Regions from separate parts of the Paenibacillus sp. MMO-58 genome, predicted to be linked through region 1. Evidence: riboswitches for the same ligand, from Rfam matches in the RefSeq annotation. Region 1 holds a riboswitch; the other holds the start of a gene.
The links. A riboswitch is a leader RNA that binds a small molecule or an ion and turns the genes downstream of it on or off. The one in region 1 is predicted to bind FMN.

Region 2: it holds a riboswitch for FMN, as region 1 does, so the genes downstream of both, WFJ73_RS02330 (DMT family transporter) here and ribD (bifunctional diaminohydroxyphosphoribosylaminopyrimidine deaminase/5-amino-6-(5-phosphoribosylamino)uracil reductase RibD) in region 1, are expected to answer to the same signal.

Annotation. Positions count from the first base shown of each region.
Region 1 covers NZ_JBBCVY010000001.1:877,314-881,051, forward strand. The annotation lists gene lysA (diaminopimelate decarboxylase) at 1-1,015, shown strand, start outside; gene WFJ73_RS04015 (peptidylprolyl isomerase) at 1,069-1,500, shown strand; FMN riboswitch at 1,532-1,739, shown strand; gene ribD (bifunctional diaminohydroxyphosphoribosylaminopyrimidine deaminase/5-amino-6-(5-phosphoribosylamino)uracil reductase RibD) at 2,004-3,110, shown strand; gene ribE (riboflavin synthase) at 3,126-3,738, shown strand, end outside.
Region 2 covers NZ_JBBCVY010000001.1:534,164-537,901, reverse strand. The annotation lists partial or broken gene WFJ73_RS02335 (Gfo/Idh/MocA family protein) at 1-354, opposite strand, end outside; gene WFJ73_RS02330 (DMT family transporter) at 431-1,363, opposite strand; FMN riboswitch at 1,544-1,707, opposite strand; gene WFJ73_RS02325 (LLM class flavin-dependent oxidoreductase) at 1,799-2,860, opposite strand; gene WFJ73_RS02320 (PRD domain-containing protein) at 3,404-3,738, shown strand, end outside.

The DNA.
Region 1 (3,738 bases):
CCATTTTCACGGTAACAACAAAACGCCGGACGAAATCAACATGGCGCTGGACGCCAATATCGGGTGCTTCGTTGTAGACAACTTTGTCGAGCTGCACCTGCTGAACGCGCTTGCGGCAGACAAAGGCAAAAAAGTAAAAATCCTGTTCCGTATTACGCCGGGCGTAGAAGCGCATACGCATGAATATATTTCGACTGGCCAGGAAGACTCGAAGTTTGGCTTTGACCTCGGCAACGGCGCCGCGAAGCAGGCCATTCAGGAAGCACTTCAGCTTTCGAATCTCGAAATTTTGGGCGTTCATTCCCATATCGGTTCCCAGATTTTCGAAGTCGACGGTTTCCGCATGGCGGTTGACAAGGTTGTGGCTTTCGCCGTTCAAATCCGCGACGAGCTGGGACTAAGCTTCAAGGTGATCAACCTTGGCGGCGGCTTTGGCATCCGTTACGTGGAAGGCGATACTCCGCTTCCGGTAGCTCAATACGTGGCTGCCATTACCGACGCGGTTATTTCGAATTTCTCCGCCGCAAACTTCCCGCTGCCTGAAATTTGGGTTGAGCCGGGACGCAGTATCGTAGGCGATGCGGGCACAACTCTGTATACCGTCGGCACAATGAAAGATATTCCGGGCGTTCGCAAATATATCGCGGTGGACGGCGGCATGATGGATAATCCTCGTCCGGCTCTGTATCAATCCCGTTACGAAGCGATTCTGGCGAATCGCGCGAACGAAGCCAATACGGAAACCGTTACAATCGCGGGCAAAGCTTGCGAGAGCGGCGACAAGCTTATTATCGACCTTGAGCTGCCAAAAGCGGAAACGGGCGACCTGCTTGCCGTATCCTGCACAGGCGCTTATAACTACTCGATGGCGAGCAACTACAACCGTTTCCGCCGTCCTGCCGTTGTCTTCGTAAAAGACGGCCAATCCGACCTCGTTGTGCAGCGCGAATCGCTCGAAAATATCGTCGGCAACGACGTAATTCCGGCAAGACTTCTCAAATCGCTTGCTAAGTGAGGGAGATTTTTGGTAACGTAGTCTTATTCGACATAGAAAGGTAGATGTTAGACATGGCTAAACAAGCAAAAATCACACTTGAGAACGGCGCAGAGGTTATTCTCGATCTGTTCGACCAAGATGCTCCAAATACGGTAGCAAACTTCGAAAAACTTGCAAACGAAGGCTTCTATAACGGCGTGGTATTCCACCGCGTTATCCCTGGTTTCGTTGCGCAAGGCGGCTGCCCTAACGGCACAGGCACTGGCGGTCCTGGCTACACCATCAACTGCGAGATCAACCCGAACAAGCATGAACGCGGTACTCTCGCTATGGCACACGCAGGCCGTAACACAGGCGGAAGCCAATTCTACATCTGCTATCAGCCACAGCCTCATCTTGACGGCCAACATACCGTTTTTGGCAAAGTTGCTAAAGGCATGGAGCATGTTGACGCGTTCAAAGGACGCGATAAAATGCAAAAGGTTGAAGTTTACGAAGTTTAATGTTAAGATACTAACAAATTTATAGTTTGTGGCTTACCTTCGGGGCAGGGTGAAAATCCCAACCGGCGGTGATCGAGCGGCGCTTGCACAACAGGAATCACCTGCGTGCGGCGCTTACTCGTCAGTCCGTGACCCGGGCCATCCCATGCAAGAGCGATTCATCGCATTGCGCGGGAAGGAACGGTGGACCTGGTGCAAATCCGGGACCGACAGTATAGTCTGGATGGGAGAAGGGGACACATTTGATGCGTTTGCGTATGAGCGTTCATGCTTATTTTTCTTGTGCTTATTTTCACAAGAGAGATAGGTTTGTTTGAAATATAAGAAAGTATACATTCTTTATATTTTTATACTGGACTTATATTTCATCCGCGAAACGTTGCGGTTCCAAAATTGGGACTGCAGGGACGTTTGCGTTTGAACAGTTTCTTTTTGCAAGCATGAAATGGTTATTTTTCCCACCCCCGTTGGCTAAGCTGGCTAATGGGGGTGTTTTGCATTTTATGGAAATTTTAAACGATTCGTATTATATGAGTCTTGCTCTTGAACTAGCCGGCAAAGCCTCCGGGCAGACCGGCATTAATCCGGTTGTTGGCTGCGTTGTCGTGAAGGATGGACGCATTATTGGCGTTGGTACCCACCTTAAGCGGGGAACAGGTCATGCAGAGGTACACGCGCTGCAGATGGCCGGCGACGAAGCGGAAGGGGCAACGGTGTATGTAACGCTAGAGCCGTGCAGCCATTACGGCAAAACACCGCCATGCTGCGAGCGCATTATTAATGCGAAGGCTGCTCGCGTAGTTGTGGCGACAACGGATCCCAATCCGCAAGTTGCGGGCAGAGGGATCGCGCGTCTCCGGGAGGAAGGCATCGAGGTCGAGGTTGGACTGCTTGAGGAGCAATCCCGGAGCATGAACGAGAAATTCAACAAGTACATTACGTCCCGGCTGCCTTACGTAACGCTGAAGACGGCAAGCACGCTGGATGGCAAAATCGCTTCCCATACGGGAGACAGCCGATGGATTACGGGCTCAGCCGCACGCGAACAGGTGCATACGCTGCGCCACCAGCACGAGGCGATTATGGTGGGCATCGGGACTTTGCTGGCGGATGATCCTCAGCTTACGACCCGAGCGGCAGTTCCGGCGATTCATCCGGTTCGGATTATTGTGGACAGCAAGCTTCGGCTGCCGCTGGACGCAAGGATAGTGACGGACGGCTTATCCCGCACGATTGTACTCGCATCCGCGAAGGCTGATCCGGCGCGCGAAAAGGCACTGACCGATGCCGGCATTGAAGTCATCCGATGCGGCGACGGAGAACAGGTTGATCTGGCTGAAGCGATGCGCAAGCTTGGCGAGCTGGAGATCGGTTCGATTTTGCTGGAGGGCGGCGGCAAGCTTAACGGCGCTATGCTGGCAGCCGGATTGATCGATAAGATTATGATCTACATGGCAACCAAGATTATCGGCGGATTTGACTCTCCCGGCACCTTTACGTTCGCCGGGTTCGAGAAGATGTCGCAGGCCATTGAACTGGACAATGTGAAGGTGGAAATGGCAGGAGAAGATATTTGCATATCGGGATATCCGGTATACGGTAATGAATAGATTGGGGGAGTGCCCGTGTTTACCGGCCTGATTGAGGAAGTTGGCACTTTAAGACGGGTTAAGAAGCAAGGCGAAGCGATGGTTCTGACGGTAGAAGCTTCAAAGGTGACGGAAGGCGTTGCCCTTGGCGACAGCATTTCCGTAAACGGCGTGTGTTTAACCGTCATAGCTTTCGACCGGACATCGTTTGATGCGGACGTGATGCCGGAGACCTACCGGAAATCCAATCTGCATCAGCTCCGGCCGGGCCAGGACGTGAATCTGGAGAGGGCGATGATGGCCGGGGGCCGGTTCGGCGGTCATATCGTGCAGGGGCATGTCGACGGAGTCGGCATGATCACCGGCCGGGAGACGGATGCGAATGCGGTTGTGTTCGCCATACGGCTGTCTGACGACGAAATGATGCGGTATGTCATTCCGAAGGGCTCTATTACGATAGATGGAATCAGTCTAACGGTGGTCGGCACCAACGCCACTGGCTTCTCGGTATCGGTGATCCCGCATACGTTGGGGGAAACCGCGCTGATGAACAAGAAAGCCGGCGATTCGGTCAATATCGAATGCGATGTCATCGGCAAATACGTCGATCATCTGCTTCATTACAAACCAGCCGGCAGACCGGGTTCTT
Region 2 (3,738 bases), 340 kb from region 1:
TGCGGTTTTCTCTTGCGTATTGCACAACTTCTTCCGCTTCTTTACATTAACCGTAAACGGCTTCTCGCATAATACCGCTTTGCCTGTGCGAAGACATTGCAGAACATGTTCCTTATGGGACGGGTGAGGAGTCGCGACATAAATAATGTCGATCTCGGCATCGTTCACCAGCTCCTCATAGCTTCCATATGCGCGTTTACCGCCGAATTTACCGGCAAACTCTTCCGCCTTCTCAAGTGAGCGAGAGCCTACCGCGCTTAGCTCAGCATCCTGGGCAAAAGCCAAATCGCGGGCGAATTGGGATGCAATCCAGCCTGCGCCAAGAATGCCCCATTTGAACGTTCTATTCTCCATTATTTCCTACACCTCCAACCGCAGTATATCAGCAATTGAGCCGATATGAAAGCGGTTAAAGGCGATAGTTCCAGCCTTAATTTTGCTGCTTGGAAATGAAAAACAACGTAAACCAGATAAACACAAAACCTGTAATCTGCGCGCTAGTGATCACTTGGCCAAATACCGTCCAGTTCAGGAGAACGCCTACCATCGGGAAGCTTAGCTCGGCGATTGTCGCGTAAGAAGCCTTGATCTTGCTTAGACCTTTATAGTAGACAAGCAGGCTGAGCAGCCCCGGAAGCAAAGCCTGAAGCAGCAGATTGACGATAACAGCTACCAAGTCCGTTCCTTCCGCCAGCTTCCATGCTGCTCCCTCCGACCAGGTAATCACGAGCAGCAGTGGCAATGCCATCATAAATCGCAGGGATGTAACCGTCTCGTATTTCATGCTGCCAAGCAGATAACGCCCCATTACCGTCGATCCGCCCCATAACGCCGCTGCGCCTAGCGACAGCAAGCTGCCGACCTGGACAAATTCATTGACATGGCCAAAAGGGAGCGTAAAGCCAAAGGTCAGCAAATAGGTTCCGATAATAGCCAGCACGAGCAAAGGTCCGATTTTTTTGGGCAGAAGCTCTTTCAATAGGATCCTTGCCATCACAATTGCGAAAAGCGGCTGCATCTTCTGCAGCAGCAGGACCGCATTGGGATTGCCGTGAACGAGGCCTTGCGTGAACAGAATCGTTGCCAGCGCCGATCCGCCCCATGAGACAAACAGCAATGCGCCAAGCTGGCGGAGACGAACCCCGCGAAGATCCGCGCGGAACTTCCATAATACGGGGGCTGCTGCAATGAACAAAATGATATGCTCCAGTAGCACGATTTGGGTAGACGTTAATGTTTTCAGCAAAATAATGCGGAATACCGGATCCACGCCCCACAGCGCGGCTCCTAGAACAACCAGCCAAAACTCCGGTTTAACGGGAGATTTGGTACGAATAAGTGGTGATGCGGTGACATTGCTCATAATGAAGTACCCTTTCTGAATACAGGACGGAGCAAGCGTTACGGCTGCGCCTTCGGCTAGAAGAGCAGCAGACGGTTACGCTATGCAATAAAAAGCCCCGATCCGCTTGATTTCGCGAATCGGGGCCAACTCAAATAAACATGCATATGGGCGGTTTCCCGCCTTCTGCAGGCTTACTTAAGCGATCTTCTATCATCCGGACTATACCGTCGGCCTTGGAGTTGCACCAAGTCAGTCCCCTTGCTGTTAGTCAGCTCAGGGAGTCGCGGGCTTTGCTATCCTCTGCCAGGCAGGGAATCACGTTTACCGCCGGTCAGGAATTTCACCCTGCCCCGAAGATCCTTATTCCATTAAATTTTTTAAATGATTGGATTGAGTATAACGCTGTTTTTCCGAGTTGTCTAGTATGAATAGTAAGTTTTTACAATCGTTTAACTACACTTTTACTTGCAGTGCTTCAGAGACAAGCGGCGCAACTTCCTTCGCCAGCAGTCGGATGGACGATTCCACCTGAGCGGCAGGCATGCCGCCAATATCCATCTGGGCCATAAAGCGGGAATGCCCAAACAGCTTATGCTGAGCGATTATCTTCTCCGCAATCAGCTCCGGACTTCCGATCGCAAGCGATCCCGCCAGCTTCTCGAAATCCTCACGCGAGAGCGGAGTTCCGTTCTCCTTGCCGCCCATGAACTGGGAATAGTACACCGAATAACCGGCATAAAATTCATCCAGCGCCTGCTCGGTTGTCTTCGCAACGTAACAGTGGCCGGTAATCGCTACCCTCAGCTCTTCTTCCCGGTAGCCAGCTGCGATGCCCGCTTCCTTGTAGCAGTCTACAAGATGCTTGTATTTCTGCGGTTCTCCGCCAAGCAGCGCCAGTGCCATCCCTGCCCCCTGCCGACCGGCCAGAGCCGCGCTTTCCGCCGTACTGCCTACGCCGACCCAGAGCGGGATAGCCGGCTGCACCGGACGCGGAGCAATTTCCGCATTCTCCAAAGGACTGCGAAGACGGCCGCTCCATGTAATCCGTTCCGACAAATTAAGCTGTCTCATTAATTCCAGCTTCTCAGCGAACAATTCTTTATAGTCATCCAGCTCAAAGCCAAAGAGCGGGAACGATTCGATATAAGCACCGCGGCCTGCGATAATTTCCGCACGCCCGTCCGAGATGAGATCCAGCGTCGCAAAATCCTCGAATACCCGTACTGGGTCCGCAGTCCCTAGTACCGTAGTCGCGCTTGTAAGCCGAATGCGGGAGGTCGCCTGCGCAATTGCGGCAAGTATAACCGGTGGCGAGGATAAAGCAAAGTCCAAGCGGTGATGCTCGCCTACCCCAAATACGTCAATACCCGCTTCATCCGCAACTTTGGCTGCCCGGATAATTTCCTTCATTCGTTCTCCTGCGCTCTTAAGCCCGCCCGTATGGGGATCAACCGCAAGATCGCCTAATGTGTAAATGCCAAACTCAAAATTCCCGTCATTCCCTGATGAACCCATCCGTATGTCCTCCTCAGCAATGCCACCGTGATCTAATAGTCTAATGATTGACATTACTTCCATTCCTATTCATGTACGTAAAGTAAGTAATATACGTATAGTAAGTGAAGTCTCTAGTAAGTAATTGTGCCTAATTCTAAAGCATACGTCAAGCTTCCCTGCAAAAAAAGAAGGTTTTCATTTATAATACAGCTGAACTACGGCCGCCGCATCTTCTATAAACAAATAATCTCCACCTAATTGACCCTCTAAATCTCAAAGGATACTTTATCTACTATTATATGAAAGCCACCTGGAAGGGTTCATGCAAGGTAGGTCTCAAGAATCAGATCGAGTAATTCAAAGAATGAATATTTTTCAATTGACGTAAACGCTTGCATGATTTATAGTGATAACGAGCCAAATATATAACAAGCCTTTTGGCATGTTACTAGTTCGACTAGGCATGAGCCAAGGAGAGTATCCGCCCGGAATACGGCGGTGTCTTTTCTTGGTTTTTTTGTGCTCATAATGGGGAATTTACTACTGAGAGGAGGGATTGACGTGGGACTTACGGGACAACTTCGGATCGATCGGATCGTTGGCAACAATGTCATCCTTACGATGGAGCCGAATTCATCGAGGGAATACGTGCTGTTTGGCAAAGGCATTGGCTTCTCATGCAAAGGCCAGAAGTTTATCGATGCCGAAGACCCACGAATCGAGAAGCGGTACCGGCTTGACGACCGGGATAAAGCGCTGCATTACCATTCTCTGCTGGAGGAATTGGATCCGGAAGTGGTGCAAATCTCCGAGCAGATCATTGATGAGATTCGGGAACGGCTGGGAACGCCTGTCGATCCGAAAGTGTATTTCGCTCTGCCGAGCCATATCCAGTT